2 regions of the Streptomyces sp. NPDC001903 genome follow, and region 1 is predicted to be linked to the other one. Evidence: riboswitches for the same ligand, from Rfam matches in the RefSeq annotation. Region 1 holds a riboswitch; the other holds the start of a gene.
What was found. Region 1 has a riboswitch for ZMP and ZTP ahead of ACFYZS_RS37145 (methyltransferase domain-containing protein). Riboswitches for the same ligand answer to the same signal wherever they lie in the genome.
Positions count from the first base shown of each region.

Region 1 (7,450 bases):
CGGTGCCCGGCCGGCGGGCCGCCCGCTGTTCCGGCGCGCCATCCTCCAGAGCCCGCCGCTGGGGCTGCAGCTCCCCACGCGTACGGAGTCGTTGCAGCGCAGTGCCACCTTCCTCGACGTCCTCGGGGCCAAGGACGTGGCGCAGCTGCGGACCCTGCCCTGGCAGCAGCTGGTGGGCGCCACCGTCGAGATGTTCAAGCGCACCGGGCGGTGGGGGTACTGGTCGACCCCGTTCCTGCCGGTGATCGACGAGGTGACGCTGGACCGCCACCCCTGCGACCTGCTGCTCGGCGGTCCCGGGGCGGACATCGACATCCTGATCGGGTGTACCAGGGAGGAGGCCAACTTCGCCTTCGCGCTCGACCCGACGTACGCCGCCTCGACCAAGGAGCAGGTGCTCGCACGGGCACGGGACACCTTCGGGAGCCGCGCTTCCGAGGCGTACAGCGCCTACGAGGAAGCCCGGCCGGGCGCCCGCCCGGTGGACGTGCTGATGGACCTCATCAGCGACGACCTGTTCCGGATGCCCGGGCTGGCGCTCGCCGAGCGGCGGGCGGCGGCTCGCAAGCGTCCGGTCTGGGCCTACCAGTTCGATCTCCCGACGCCCGCGCACGGCGGCAGGCTCGCGGCGCCGCACTGTCTGGAACTGCCGTTCGTCTTCGACAACTTCGACAAGTGGTCGCAGGCCCCGTTCCTGGCCGGGCTCGATCCCCGGATCCGTGAGGGGCTGGCCTCGACCGTGCACGCGGCATGGATCTCCTTCATCCGTACCGGCGACCCCAACCACCCGGCCATGCCGAACTGGCAGCGCTACGAACGGGACACCCGGACCACGATGCGCCTGGACTCGGTCACCACCGCGACGAACGACCTCGCCGGCTACTGGCGGCGCCTGCGGCCGGCGGGCTCCTAGGGGGTGTCCGCAAAGTCCCGCCTGCCCCGCGGAGCCCGGCACGCACTCTCGGCGCACCGGGCGAAATCCCGAGTACGCCCAGTACACCGGCTTCCGCCCGGCACACCGAGAGCACGCACCGGACACCGCGGGAGCGCCCTTCGGGCGCACGGCGCTACTTTGCGGACACCCCCTAGGAGAAAGGGAGGGCCCCCGGCCGGCCGGGGGCCCCGTCCGTGAGCGGTCAGCTCCGGTCGAAGAGGATGACCGAGCGCAGCTTCAGGCGGTCCGAGGCCGGCCGCCCCTTGGGCTTGAGCGTCCAGGAGTCTCCGGTGCAGTCGGGCTCGGTGAAGACCACCGCCCAGGCGTCGGTGTCGTTGTGCGGTGCGTAGGCGGGTGCCGAAGCGGACGGGTCCGCGACCTCGGGGATGGTGATGCAGACGCCGTTCCGCGGGTCTTGGAGCACGGCGCTCTGCTCCTCGCCGCTGAAGCCGACGAACGTGTAGCCGAACTCGCCGGTGGCGGCGTGGGCGGGTGCGGCCAGAACGGCCGTGAGGGCAAGGGCACCGCAAGCGGCGGCGACGGTGTGCCGAAGGCGCACGGGAATTCTCGTTTCGCGAGGACGATCAAGGTCATCCGCACCCGTACCGCGCCGTCTCGGCGTCCATGCGGCGTCGCCGAGCCGGAAGGTTTCTCTGCCACCCGTCCGGAGCAACCCCGGTACCACCCGGGTCGGTGTCACCCAGGTCGGCGTCACCCGGGGCGGCGCGCCCAGGCGATCACGGTGCGCTGGAACGTGGCGTGGAAGGCGCCGGCCTCCGACAGGGCCAGCTGCTCCCGGAGCAGGGCCTCGGCCCGCTCGCGCGCGATCAGGCCTCCCGTCCATGCGGCGTGCGCGGCCCGTTCCAGCGAGATGACGTGGGACAGCTCCGTGAGCGAGGAGTAGACGACCAGCTCGGTCTCGGTGCGCACGTCCGTGAAGCCCGCCCCGATCAGCAGCCGCCGCAGGTCACGGCCGATCTGGCGGTGCGGGATGTGGCTGGCGACCGCGTCCGCCACGGCGCGCGCCGCCTCGGCGTCCGCGGAGGCCAGGACGACCGATGCCCAGTCCGGCTCCAGCACCGCGAGGCTCCCGCCCGGTCGCAGCACCCGGTGCGCCCCGGCCAGGACGGCGGCGGGATCGCGTACGTGCTGCAGGACCCGCTCGATCCGGCAGCCCGCGAAGGAGCCGTCGGCGAACGGCAGGTCGTGCACGTCCGCGTGTACGAGCCGGACCGGCAGCCCGTGGGCCGCGAGCCGCCGACGGCTCGCCTCCAGCATCACACCGCTGGAGTCCACGCCGAACGCGCGGCGGCCCGCGCGCTCCAGCTCGACGAGTTCGTGTCCGGCGCCGCAGCCCAGGTCCAGGACGCCGTGGCCCGGCTCCGCGGCCAGGCCCGCGCGCATCACGTTCTTGGGTTGCTGCAGTCCTCGATGCGCCTCATCGAGGTAGCGCAGGAGTTCCGGCCCGCGACCACTGCGGTCGACGTCGGCGAAAGCGTTCATGGCGGCACCCACCTGCGGGAGCCCAGGCGGTCGGCTCCCGCGAGTGAGCTTCCCGATGGTCGGTTCCATCTCCGGGCCGCCAGTCGCTGGGACCCGCATTCTGGCACACGGGCCGGACTCGGTCGGGGGCCCGGGGTCAGCGCGAGCCGGGGCGGGTGGCGCGGGGGTGGTCCTTCTCGAAGCGGTGGAAGGCCGCTTCCTGCCGCCACTCGACCTGCGCCTTCGGGCTGCCGGCCAGGAAGCCGGCGCACCGCTCGCCCGGGTGCTCGGCGCCCTGGCGCTCCTTGGCACACGGACCGGCGGGCCGGTATCCGGAGCGCAGGTCACGGTTCCAGAGGCTGCGGCCGGGCAGGAACGAGTGTTCCAGGGAGGCTCGGGCCAGGTCCCTGAGCTCCGGGTAGCCGAGCCCGTACATCTGCGCGGCCCGCCGGTACTCGTCGGTGATCTCGATCCGGGACACGCCCGGGTCGTCGGTGGCGAGGACGACCGGCACGCCGTGGCGGCGGTAGGTGGCGAAGGGGTGCGCGTCGCCGGAGACGCGCAGGATCTGCTCGTTGCTGTGGAAGGGGACCTCGACCGCGATCCGGCGCTCGGCCATGTAGCGCATGAGCGACTCCCAGCGGTCCTCGTGCAGGACGGACACGCCGTGCCCGATCCGCTCGGCGCGGCCGGTCTGGGCGGCCTCCCGGATGTGGAAGGTGAGGTCCTCCGGCTTGACCAGGCCGGGCACCAGCTCGCCCGCGTGCAGGGTGACGTGTGCCTTGGGGTACTGGGTCTTCAGGTAGTTCAGCATCCGCATGTGCAGGCGGTAGTCGCGCAGGGCGACCTCGCCGTCCTCCGGCTGCACCAGGTTGACGGCGACGAAGCGCGGGTCGCGCTCGGCCAGCCGCATACCGAGCGCCATCTGGGTGAACACCCGCTCGGGGGTGCCGAGGCGGGCGACCTGGGAGATCCAGCGGTACGGGAGGGAGCACGCGGCGTCGGGCCGCGGGGTGTCGCAGTGCGCGGCGGTGCGGAACTCGGTGTCGGTGGTGTCGGCGTCGGCGCGGGCCTGGCCGACCACCGCGTCCAGGCTTCCGTCGGCGAGGAGCTTGTCGTGCATCCGGTCGAGGTCGGCGTCGTATCCGACCCGGTCGGCGAGGGCGCGGGCCTGTCCGGAGGCCGGGGAGATCATGGTCTCCAGGTAGAACTGGTTCTGCCGGGCGGCCGTGTTGGCGACTTCCGCGAGGATGCGGCCGGGGTGCCGCCAGGGCACCTCGCCGAACTTGTCGAAGGTCGCGAAGAAGTGGTCGTGGCCGTTGCCGTCGGCCGGGAAGTCCTGCATCGACCAGGCCCGGATGACCTGCAGGCGGAACGCGGCGTCGGTGACGGCGTCGGCGGCGGGACGGGTTCCCGACGCGCACGGCGGGGGCACCGCGGTGGTGGTGTCGGTGGTGATGCAGAGGCCATCTTCGGCGGCGAGTTCGATCAGGAACTCGGTGGTGACCGCTCCGGACAGGTGGTTGTGCAGGTCACCGCCCTTGGGGAGGTCCGCGAAGAAGTCCTTCTGGCGGGCAGCGGGCGGGACGGGGGCCGGAGTCGCCTGTGCGGGGGCGGGTGCGAGCAGGGCGAGCGCGGAGAGCGCGGACAGCGCACCGATCAAGTGGGATGGGATCACGGGCACATGGTGGTCAGGCGGGCCGCGGCGGCGCGCCATGCCGGGCCGGGCACCGCCCGGCGTCACCCGGGAGGCCCCGCAGAGGATCGTTCCTCCTGACGCAGACCCCCTGGGGATCAGGCCACGGTCAGGCGGGTCGGGTACGCCCCTGGTGTGAGGAGGGGTCACCTCCTGGTGGTAAGGGGGAATCAACTCCTGGGGGGCCGACAGGGACGGCGGGCTGCCGCTACGGTGTCGCCGCCCCGCAACGCCGCCCACGACGGAGGCCCGCTGATGCAGACCCGTTTGGCCGATGCCCCCCGCAACCGAGCGGTGTGGGGGATATCCCTCGTCCTGATCGCCGTCACCGCACTCCTCGGGGGCGCGCCCGGGGGCGCCGCGGCGGCGGCCCCCGCCGATCCGCCCGTCCCCGTCCTGTCCTGGGGCCCGTGCGAGGGAGCGGACCCCGGGGATCCGGGCGACGGCTTCGAATGCGCGACGGCCCTGGTGCCCCTGGACTACCGCAAGCCCACCGGGCGTACGATCCCGCTCGCGGTCACCCGGCGGCCCGCCGCCGACAGGGCGCACCGCACCGGCGTCCTGGTCCTGCACCCCGGCGGACCCGGCAACTCCGGCGTGGACTTCGCCCGTGACAGCTACGACGCGCTGCCCGCCTCCCTGCGCGACGCCTTCGACGTCGTCGGGTACGACATGCGCGGCGTGAAGCGCAGCGGACAGGTGGAGTGCTGGAACGACACGGAGTACTCCGCCGCCGTCGACGCCGCGCGCAGCGTGCCCGGCCCGGGAGCCCTGCGCACCGCCCTCCGCCAGGGCCTGGACTTCGCCAATGCCTGCGGGCAACGCTCGGCGGACCTCGTGCCGTTCATCGGTACGGGGTCGAACGCCCAGGACATCGACCTGCTGCGCCGGGCCCTCGGCGAGGAGAAGCTCTCCTTCTACGGCCGTTCCTTCGGCAGCTACGTCGGCACCGTCTACGCCGCGCGGTTCCCGCGGCGCGTCCGCGCGATGGTCCTGGACGGGGCCTACGATCCGCGTCGCTACGCCGACGTGCCGTACGCCTACGACGCCGGGCAGTTCGTCGCCCTGGACGCGGCGGTCGGCCGGTTCCTGGACTGGTGTGCGCAGAACGCCGCCGCCTGCGGATTCGGCGAGGGCAGGCCCCGCCAGGCCTTCGAGGAGCTGAAGCGGTCGCTGGACGCGGACCCCGTCATCACCGCGAGCGGACGCCCGGCCACCGGCTACACCCTCGCCTACCGGCTGATGTTCAACATCAACTCGGGCCGGGAGATCTGGCCCTACCTGGGAGAGGCCCTGCGGGCGGCCCGGGCCCACCAGGGTTCGTTCCTGTTGTCACCGCCCTCCCCCGCGTCGTTCGACTTCCTCAACGTCAACATGGCCGTCGAGTGCGCCGACCGCGTCTACCCGGCCGGCCGCCTGCTTCTCGGGACGCTGGTCAGCGCCCATGCCGCCGCCGCTCCGCTGCTGGGGCCGCCCATCGGCCTCGGGCCGCCGACGTACGACCACAACCACGCGCCCACCTGCGCCCAGTGGCCGGCCGAGCGCCCGAGCCGCTACGAGGGCTCCTACCGGGCGGCCGGTTCGGCCCCGATCCTGGTGCTCGGCACGACCGGCGACCCGGACACCCCGTACCAGGACGCCGTGACCCTCGCCGGGACGCTGGACAACGGTCGGCTGCTGACCTTCTCCGCCGAAGGGCACACCGCCTACAACCGGAGCGCGTGTGTCAGCGCCCTGGCGACGGACTACCTCGCGACCCTGGCGCTGCCTGCACGGGGCACCGTGTGCGCGGACGAAGCACCCCCGGAGCCGCTCGCCCGCCGCACCACGGGCATCGGGGTGGACGAAACCCGTGATGTGATCCCCGCCCTCCGGCCCGCGGCTCCCGTCGCCGCGCGGACCGCGAAGCTCGGGTGAGGGCTCGTCCCCCCAGGCCTCAATCCGCCCCGGCGCGGTGCGCCGCGACGACCCAGGCGCGGGAGTCGAACCAGACGCCGTCGTCGCTCAGGTGCGCGGCGAGGGCCGTGCGCAGGTTCTCGACGACGCGTGTCGCGGCGGGCGGATCCAGCCGCTTCAGGGCTTCGCCGGTGCAGGTGAACCCGCGGACCCAGTCGAGGGCTGCGGCCACGTCCTCCCCGTAGTAGACCCGTTCGCGGACGTCGGTGAACGCGACGTCCGCGAACCCAGCGGCCCGCAGGATCTCCCGCACGGCGGCCGGATCGGCGAGCGAGAACGGGTCCGGTCCCCCGGGGGCACCGGTCGGCGGCCCGTCGGGGGTTTCGAGGCACTCGCGGATGGTGACGTCCCATGCGTTGAGCTCGGGGGCCTGCCAGACCATCATCACCAGGCGCCCGGCCGGGCGCAGCGCCCGACCGATGTTGGAGAACGCGGCGACCGGGTCGTCGAAGAACATCGTGCCGAACCTGCTGATCGCCAGGTCGAAGCCCTCCCGCGGAAAGCGGTGCACCTGGGCGTCCGCCCGCTCGAAGGCGATGTTGCGGAGTCCTTCGGCGCGGGCCGCCTCGCGGGCGCGTCCGATCGCGGGCTCCAAGACGTCGACCCCGAGCGCACTGCCCGCCCGGGCCGTGCGCGCGGCCGCGCGGGTGGTCTGCCCGGTGCCGCAGCCGATGTCGAGCACGTGGTCGTGGGGTCGGACTCCGACCGCCCGGCGCAGCACCTCGTCGTGTCTGCGCAGTTCGGCGTCGTAGCCGGTGCTGCCGGGCGGGAGATCGCCTGTGGCGTGTCGCATCGCAGTCCCTTCGCGTCGGCCGGGGGCCGCCTGGGCGCTGTTGATCACCAGTACCCATCATCCCCGCAACTCTAACCGGATACATCATCCGCATGTGTGTTACGGTCGCCACCAAGCGGATGACCTATCCGAATTCCTGCAGCTTGGAGTGGACGAACCATGAAGAAGACCGCCGTGGTCACGGCCGGAACCGCCGGCATCGGCCTGGAGACGGCGCTGGGTCTGGCCGCCGCCGGGTACGCGGTCACCGTCGTCGGCCGCGACCCCGGCCGGGGCGCCCGCGCAGTCGAGCGCATCAACGCGACCGGCCCCGCCCACCCGGCCCGGTTCCTGGGCGCCGACCTCTCCCGCCTCGACGAGGTACGCGCGCTCGCCGGCCGCATCGCCTCCGAGCACGCCGCCTCCGGCGAACCGCTGGACGTACTGGTCAACAACGTCGGCGCGATGTTCGCCGACCGGCAGGACCTGGACGGGGTCGAGGCGTCGTTCGTCGTCAACCACCTCTCCCCCTACCTGCTGACCGAACTCCTGCTGCCCACCCTGACGGCCGCCGCGCCGAGCAGGATCGTCAACGTCACCTCGGCCGCGG
Region 1 covers NZ_JBIASZ010000027.1:14,340-21,789, reverse strand. The annotation lists gene ACFYZS_RS37155 (carboxylesterase/lipase family protein) at 1-913, shown strand, start outside; gene ACFYZS_RS37150 (hypothetical protein) at 1,137-1,493, opposite strand; gene ACFYZS_RS37145 (methyltransferase domain-containing protein) at 1,646-2,437, opposite strand; ZMP/ZTP riboswitch at 2,451-2,535, opposite strand; gene ACFYZS_RS37140 (adenosine deaminase) at 2,574-4,133, opposite strand; gene ACFYZS_RS37135 (alpha/beta hydrolase) at 4,368-6,029, shown strand; gene ACFYZS_RS37130 (class I SAM-dependent methyltransferase) at 6,049-6,861, opposite strand; gene ACFYZS_RS37125 (SDR family NAD(P)-dependent oxidoreductase) at 7,021-7,450, shown strand, end outside.

Region 2 (7,450 bases), on a different contig from region 1:
CGTTCTGGTGTGTACGGGTCGCGTACGGGTTGCGTACGGGTCCTGCCGACCCAGTGTGGGGCCAGCACCCCCCGGATTGCCAGGGCCTCCGGCGGTCAGTGCTTCGCGGGCACCAGACCGAGGCGGTCGTAGGCCTGTGCCAGGGTCTCGGCGGCGACCGCCCGGGCCTTCTCCGCGCCCTTGGCCAGGATGGAATCCAGGGTCTCCGGGTCGTCCAGGAACTCCTGGGTGCGCTGCTTGAAGGGTGTGACGAAATCGACCATCACGGCCGCCAGGTCGGTCTTCAGCGCGCCGTAGCCCTTGCCCTCGTACGAGGCCTCCAGGGCCGGGATCGACTCGCCCGTGAGGGTGGAGTAGATCGTGAGCAGGTTGCTGACGCCGGGCTTGTTCTCGATGTCGAAGCGGATCTCGGCCTCGGTGTCGGTGACCGCGCTCTTGATCTTCTTCTCGGTGACCTTGGGCTCGTCGAGGAGGTTGATCAGACCCTTGGGCGAGGACGCGGACTTCGACATCTTGATCGACGGGTCCTGGAGGTCGTAGATCTTCGCGACCTCCTTGACGATGTGCGCGGCCGGGAGCGTGAAGGTCCGGCCGTAGCGCTGGTTGAAGCGCTCGGCCAGGTCGCGGGTCAGCTCGATGTGCTGGCGCTGGTCCTCGCCGACCGGGACGGCGTTCGCCTGGTAGAGCAGGATGTCGGCGACCTGGAGGATCGGGTACGTGAACAGGCCGACGCTCGCGCTGTTCACACCGCCCTTGGCCGACTTGTCCTTGAACTGGGTCATCCGGCTGGCCTCGCCGAAGCCGGTGATGCAGTTCATGACCCAGCCGAGCTGTGCGTGCTCGGGGACGTGGCTCTGGATGAAGAGCGTGCAGCGGTCCGGGTCGAGGCCGGCGGCGAGCAGCTGGGCCGCGGAGAGGCGGGTATTGGCGCGCAGATCCTTCGGATCCTGCGGCATGGTGATCGCGTGCAGGTCGACGACCATGTAGAACGCGTCGTGCGTCTCCTGCAGGGCGACGTACTGGCGGATGGCTCCGAGGTAGTTCCCGAGGTGGAACGAGCCGGAGGTGGGCTGGATGCCGGAGAGCGCGCGAGGACGATCAGAAGCCATGGCTTCATTCTCTCAGGTACGGCGGCCCCGCCGGTCCTCACCCGTCCGGAAACCCCCCGGGGCCGCGGCCCCGGGGAGGGGACCGGTCAGGAGAGCGGGAGACCCGGGGCGGGGTGGGCCGCCATCAGGTCCGCGACCTCCGCGCGGATCGCGGCGAGGGCCGGCTCGTCCGACTTCGCGGCCGCGTCCACGGCCCGGGAGATCCACTCCGCCACCAGCGGCATGTGGTCCGTCCCCAGGCCCCGCGAGGTCAGGGACGGCGTGCCGATGCGGATGCCCGACGGGTCGAACGGCTTGCGGGGGTCGAAGGGGACCGTGTTGTAGTTCACGACGATCCCCGCGCGGTCCAGCGCCTTGGCCGCCACCTTCCCCGGCACCCCGCGCGAGGTGAGGTCCATCAGGATCAGGTGGTTGTCCGTACCGCCCGACACCAGGTCGAAGCCCCGGGCCAGCAGGGCCGTGGCCAGGGCCTTGGCATTGGCGACCACCGCGTGCGCGTACGTCACGAACGACGGCTGCGCCGCCTCGTGCAGGGCCACCGCGATGCCCGCCGTCGTCTGGTTGTGCGGACCGCCCTGGAGGCCCGGGAAGACCGCCTTGTCGATGGCCTTCGCGTGCTCCTCCTTGCACATCAGCATGGCGCCCCGGGGCCCGCGCAGCGTCTTGTGCGTGGTCGTGGAGACCACGTCCACGTGCCCGACCGGCGAGGGGTGCGCCCCGCCCGCGATCAGGCCGGCGATGTGCGCCACGTCCGCGACGAGGACCGAGCCGGCCTCCCGGGCGATCGAGGAGAACGCCTCGAAGTCGATCGTGCGCGGGAGCGCGGTGCCGCCACAGAAGATGATCTTCGGGCGCTCCGCCAGCGCGAGGTCGCGCACGGCGTCGTAGTCGATCAGGCCCGTCCCGGCCGAGACCCCGTACTGCACGCCCCGGAACCACGACCCGGTCGCCGAGACCCCCCAGCCGTGCGTCAGGTGCCCGCCCATCGGCAGGGCCATGCCCATCACCGTGTCGCCCGGCTTCGCGAAGGCCAGGTACACCGCGAGGTTCGCCGGAGAGCCGGAGTACGGCTGGACGTTGGCGTGGTCCACCCCGAACAGGCCCTTGGCCCGCTCGACGGCCAGCGCCTCGACGCGGTCGATGTTCTGCTGGCCCTCGTAGTAGCGGCGGCCCGGGTAGCCCTCGCTGTACTTGTTCTGCAGCACCGTGCCGGAGGCTTCGAGCACGGCGGCGGACACGTAGTTCTCGCTGGGGATCAGGCGCAGGGTCTGCGCCTGCAGGGTCTCCTCGGCGGCGACGAAGGACGCCAGCTCGGGGTCGACGGCGGTCAGGGCGGGGTGGCGGCTCGCACTCATGGCGGCTCCTCCGGGGTCGATGTCAGTTCTCGTCCCCGCGAGGCCCAGGCGAGCGGCCCTGTATGCGGTCGTGCGCGCACGACTCCCCCGGAGTTGGTTCTCCGTACGCCAGTCGCCGTGCGTACCGCTCACCTTAGCGGGCGGTCCACAAGAAAGGTTTCCCCGTCCGGTATACGAGCGACGTATAGCCGTATACAAGGTGACGTGACGCCGGTGACGCCACCCCCGTCGCCTCCATCGCCCCCGTCACCTCCATCCCGCCCGCACCGACGATCGGAGACCCCGTGTCGACCACTGCTGAAGCCCTGCGTTCCGCCGAGGCGCACAGCGCGCACAACTACCACCCGCTGCCCGTCGTCGTGGCGACCGCGGAGGGCGCGTGGATGACGGACGTGGAGGGCCGCCGGTTCCTGGACATGCTCGCGGGCTACTCGGCGCTCAACTTCGGCCACGGCAACCGCCGTCTGCTCGATGCGGCCAAGGCGCAGCTGGAGCGGGTCACCCTCACCTCGCGGGCCTTCCACCACGACCGGTTCGCCGAATTCTGCGGCGAACTCGCCGCGCTGTGCGGCAAGGAGATGGTGCTGCCGATGAACACCGGTGCGGAGGCCGTGGAGACGGCCGTGAAGACCGCTCGCAAGTGGGGCTACGAGGTCAAGGGCGTGCCGGACGGCCAGGCCAAGATCGTGGTCGCGGCCAACAACTTCCACGGCCGTACGACGACCATCGTGAGCTTCTCGACGGACCACGAGGCGCGCGACCACTACGGGCCCTACACCCCCGGGTTCGAGATCGTTCCGTACGGGGACCTCACCGCGCTGGCGGCGGCCGTCACGGCGAACACCGTGGCCGTGCTGCTGGAGCCGATCCAGGGCGAGGCCGGGGTGCTGGTGCCGCCCGCCGGCTACCTGCAGGGCGTACGGGAGCTCACGCGCGAGCGGAACGTCCTGTTCATGGCGGACGAGATCCAGTCGGGCCTCGGCCGGACCGGGAAGACCTTCGCGTGCGAGCACGAGGACGTCGTCCCGGACGTGTACATCCTCGGCAAGGCGCTGGGCGGCGGCGTGGTCCCGGTCTCGGCCGTCGTCGCCGACCGGGACGTGCTCGGGGTGTTCCGGCCCGGCGAGCACGGCTCCACCTTCGGCGGCAACCCGCTGGCCTGCGCGGTCGCCCTGGAGGTGATCGCGATGCTGCGCACCGGCGAGTACCAGCAGCGCGCCGCCGAGCTCGGCGACCACCTGCACCGGGAGCTGAACCTGCTGGTCGGCGGGGGCGCGGTGACGGCCGTACGCGGGCGCGGGCTGTGGGCGGGCGTCGACATCGACCCGGCGCACGGCACCGGCCGGGAGATCTCCGAGGCGCTGATGGAGCGGGGCGTGCTGGTCAAGGACACGCACGGGTCGACGATCCGCATCGCGCCCCCGCTGGTGATCGGCAAGGAGGACCTGGACTGGGGCCTGGACCAGCTGCGCGAGGTGCTGGCCGCGGGCTGACGCGTGCGCCGCGGGCCCGGCCGGCCGTCCGGCCGGGCCCGCGGCGGCGGCGGCGGCGGCGCTACAGGATGACGTGCGGCAGGAAGCGGGCGTACTCGTCCGTCACCGGGCCCGCCGATTCGCGGATGCCCAGACCCGCCGCCTCCTCCTCGACCACCCACGCGCCGAGCACCACGCGGTTGCCGTCGAAGTCGGGCAGCGGGGCCAGCCCCTGGAAGACGTACGTCTCCCCCTCGGCCGGGGTGAAGGGCTCGGCGCCGCCGGCCGGGTGCAGGGTGACCCCCGCGCCCTCGCGGCCCAGCAGCGGCTTCGCCGCGTACCCGGTCGTGTCCGCGAGCTCGCGGGGTCCGTCGAGGTAGGCGGGCAGCAGGTTCGGGTGCTCCGGGAAGAGCTCCCAGAGGATCGCCAGCAGCGCCTTGTTGGACAGCAGCATCTTCCACAGCGGCTCGATCCAGGCGGTGGTCCCGGAGCCGCCGCCGTGGTCGTACGTGCCGAGGACCTGCGGGCCGAAGGCGTCGGTGGCCAGCCATTCCCACGGGTAGAGCTTGAAGCAGCTGCGGATGAAGCCGAGCTTCTGGTCGACGAACCGGCCCGACAGGCTGTCCCAGCCGATCTGTTCGACGGACAGCGCCTCGGTCTCCAGGCCCGCCTGCTCGGCGGTCTCCTGGAGGTAGGCGACGGTCATCAGGTCCTCGCCGAGCTCGTCGGTCTCGGAGTGCGCGAAGTGCAGCGGGCCGGGAGGCAGCAGCTCCGCCTGCCGGCGCCAGGCCTCGACGAGCCGCTCGTGGAGGGAGTTCCACTGGTCGGCGCCCGGGAAGCGCTCCTCCATCCAGAACCACTGCGGACTGGCCGCCTCCACGAGGGAGGTGGGGGTGTCGGCGTTGTACTCCAGCATCTTGGCCGGGCCGCCGGCGCCGTCGTAGCGCAGGTCGAACCGGCCGTAGAGGGAAGGCTGTTCGGCGCGCCGGCGCCAGGACTCGGCGATGAGGGCGGCCAGCTTCGGGTCGGTGATGCCTAGGTCGGCGAAGCGGTCGTGCTCGACGATGTGCGCGGCCGCGGCCAGGCACATGGCGTGCAGCTCCTCGACGACGTTCTCCAGCGCCTCCACCTCGGGGAGCGAGAAGGAGTAGTACGCGCTCTCGTCCCAGTAGGGGCGCAGGGAGTCGTCGGGGAAGCGGGTGAGGGGATAGATCAGCCCCTGTTCCTCGACGGTCTTCTGCCAGTCGGGGCGCGGCTCGATGGTGTGGCGCTGCACGCTGGATCAGCCGCCCGAGGAGCTCTTGTGGCTGCCGCCGATGCCGCCGCGGGTGACGGCGGACTTGTCGAAGCTGCCGCCGCTGACGCGGTTGTTGCTCGCGACGGAGCCGCCGTAGTAGTACGAGCCGCGGCCGCCGCTCTTGCACTCCTTGGTGTTCAGCTTCTCCAGGGTGACGCGGTCCGCGCAGCGCTTGTCGGGCTCGCTGCTGCTGCCGCAGGCCACGAGGGCGGCGGCGAGCAGCCCCATGCCGCCGAGGGCGACGCCGCCGGAGCGCATGCGTCGTCGGGTGGTGGTGTTGTCGCCTGCTCTGCTGCCCGTACTGCTGTCGTCCATGGCGGACAGACTAGAACGGGGCGGCGAACCGATGGAATCCGGCCGTCGAAACCCCCTCACGACCTCCATGATCTAGAGTCTTTTCGTGCTCCTTGGGATGGTTTGCGCACTCGGTGCGGCGGTCTGTTTCGGTACGGCGTCGGTGCTGCAGGCGATGGCCGCGCGGGCGGCGGAGCCGGGGACCGGGTCCGGGGTGGACGCGGCGCTGCTGCTGCGGGCGGCCCGGCAGTGGCGGTACGTGGTGGGCCTGGGCCTGGACGCGGCCGGATTCCTCCTCCAGATCGTGGCGCTGCGGAACATCCCGATCTACACGGTGGGGGCGGCGCTGGCGGCCAGCCTCGCGGTGACGGCGGTGGTCTCGGCGCGGCTGCTGCACGTACCGCTGAGCGGGGCCGAGTGGGGCGCGGTGGGGGCCGTGTGCGCGGGGCTGGCGATGCTGGGGCTGGCCTCGGGCGAGGAGGGCTCGGGGACCGGGTCGTTCGCGCTGCAGCTGGGGCTGCTGGCGGTGGCGGGGCTGGTACTGCTGGTGGGGGCGGTGGCCGGGGGGCTCCCGGACCGCTCGCGGGCGCTGGTCCTGGGCCTGGCGTCGGGGACGGGCTTCGGGGTGGTGGAGGTGGCGGTCCGCCTCATCGACGACGTCTCGCTCGCGGCGTTCGCGAACCCGGCCCTGTACGCGCTGCTGCTGGGCGGGGGCGCCGGGTTCCTGCTGCTCACCTCGGCGCTCCAGCGCGGCTCGGTGACGGCGGCCACGGCGGGCATGGTGCTCGGCGAGACGATCGGCCCGGCGGTGGTGGGCGTGGTCTGGCTCGGCGACCGCACCCGCGAGGGCCTGACCTGGCTGGCGGTCCTCGGCTTCGCGGTGGCGGTGGCCGGTGCCCTGGCGCTGGCCCGCTTCGGCGAACCGCCGGCGACGGCCCCGCCCGCCGCCCCCGGCCCCGCCGCGGCCTGAAGCCGCCCCGCCGAAGGCACCGCCTGGGGGGTGTCCGGAAACCAGCGCCGTGCGCCCGAAGGGCGCTCCCGCGGGGCAGGCGGGACCTTGCGGACACCCCTAGGGGGTGTCCGCGAAGTAGCGCCGTGCGCCCGAAGGGCGCTCCCGCGGCGTCCGGTGCGTGCTCTCGGTGTGCCGGGCGGAAGCCCGTGTACTGGACGTACTCGGGATTTCGCCCGGTGCGCCGAGAGCGCGTGCCGGACGCCGCGGGGCAGGCGGGACTTTGCGGACACGCCCTAGGGCAGAGCGGCCAGCAGGGCGGTCAGCGTCGCCGACCAGGCGCTCGTCGGCGGGGTGCCGTAGCCGACCACCAGGGCCTCCCGCCGCGGGAGTTCCGCGTCCGGGTGGGCGAAGAACGACAGCGGCACCACCGCCAGGTCCTGCCAGGCCGCGGACCGCAGCACCCCCGCCTCCGTCCCCGCCGGGAGGTCCAGCACCGCGTGCAGGCCCGCCGCGATGCCCGACACGGCCACCCGGCCGGAGACGGCCGCGACCAGCTCGTCGCGGCGCCGCCGGTACCGCAGCCGCATGCCGCGCACGTGCCGGTCGTACGCCCCGGACCGGATGAACTCCGCCAGCGTCAGCTGGTCCACCGCGCTCGACGTCCAGTCGGTCCGCCCCTTCGCCGCGACCACCTCGTCCAGCAGCCCCGGCGGCACCACCATCCACCCCATCCGCAGCCCCGGAGCGAGCGACTTGCTCGCCGTACCCAGGTAGACCACCCGGTCCGGGTCCAGCCCCTGGAGCGCGCCCACCGACTGGCCGTCGTAGCGGAACTCCCCGTCGTAGTCGTCCTCCACGATGATCCCGCCCGTGCTCCGGGCCCAGTCGACCGCCGCCGCCCGGCGGGCCGGGGTCAGCGCCGCCCCGGTGGGGAACTGGTGCGCCGGCGTCAGCAGCACCGCCCCGGCGCC
Region 2 covers NZ_JBIASZ010000006.1:387,396-394,845, reverse strand. The annotation lists gene trpS (tryptophan--tRNA ligase) at 96-1,109, opposite strand; gene glyA (serine hydroxymethyltransferase) at 1,196-2,464, opposite strand; ZMP/ZTP riboswitch at 2,500-2,590, opposite strand; gene rocD (ornithine--oxo-acid transaminase) at 2,749-3,957, shown strand; gene ACFYZS_RS17185 (glutathionylspermidine synthase family protein) at 4,019-5,212, opposite strand; gene ACFYZS_RS17180 (hypothetical protein) at 5,219-5,548, opposite strand; gene ACFYZS_RS17175 (hypothetical protein) at 5,646-6,497, shown strand; gene ACFYZS_RS17170 (PLP-dependent aminotransferase family protein) at 6,773-7,450, opposite strand, start outside.
Region 2: it holds a riboswitch for ZMP and ZTP, as region 1 does, so the genes downstream of both, glyA (serine hydroxymethyltransferase) here and ACFYZS_RS37145 (methyltransferase domain-containing protein) in region 1, are expected to answer to the same signal.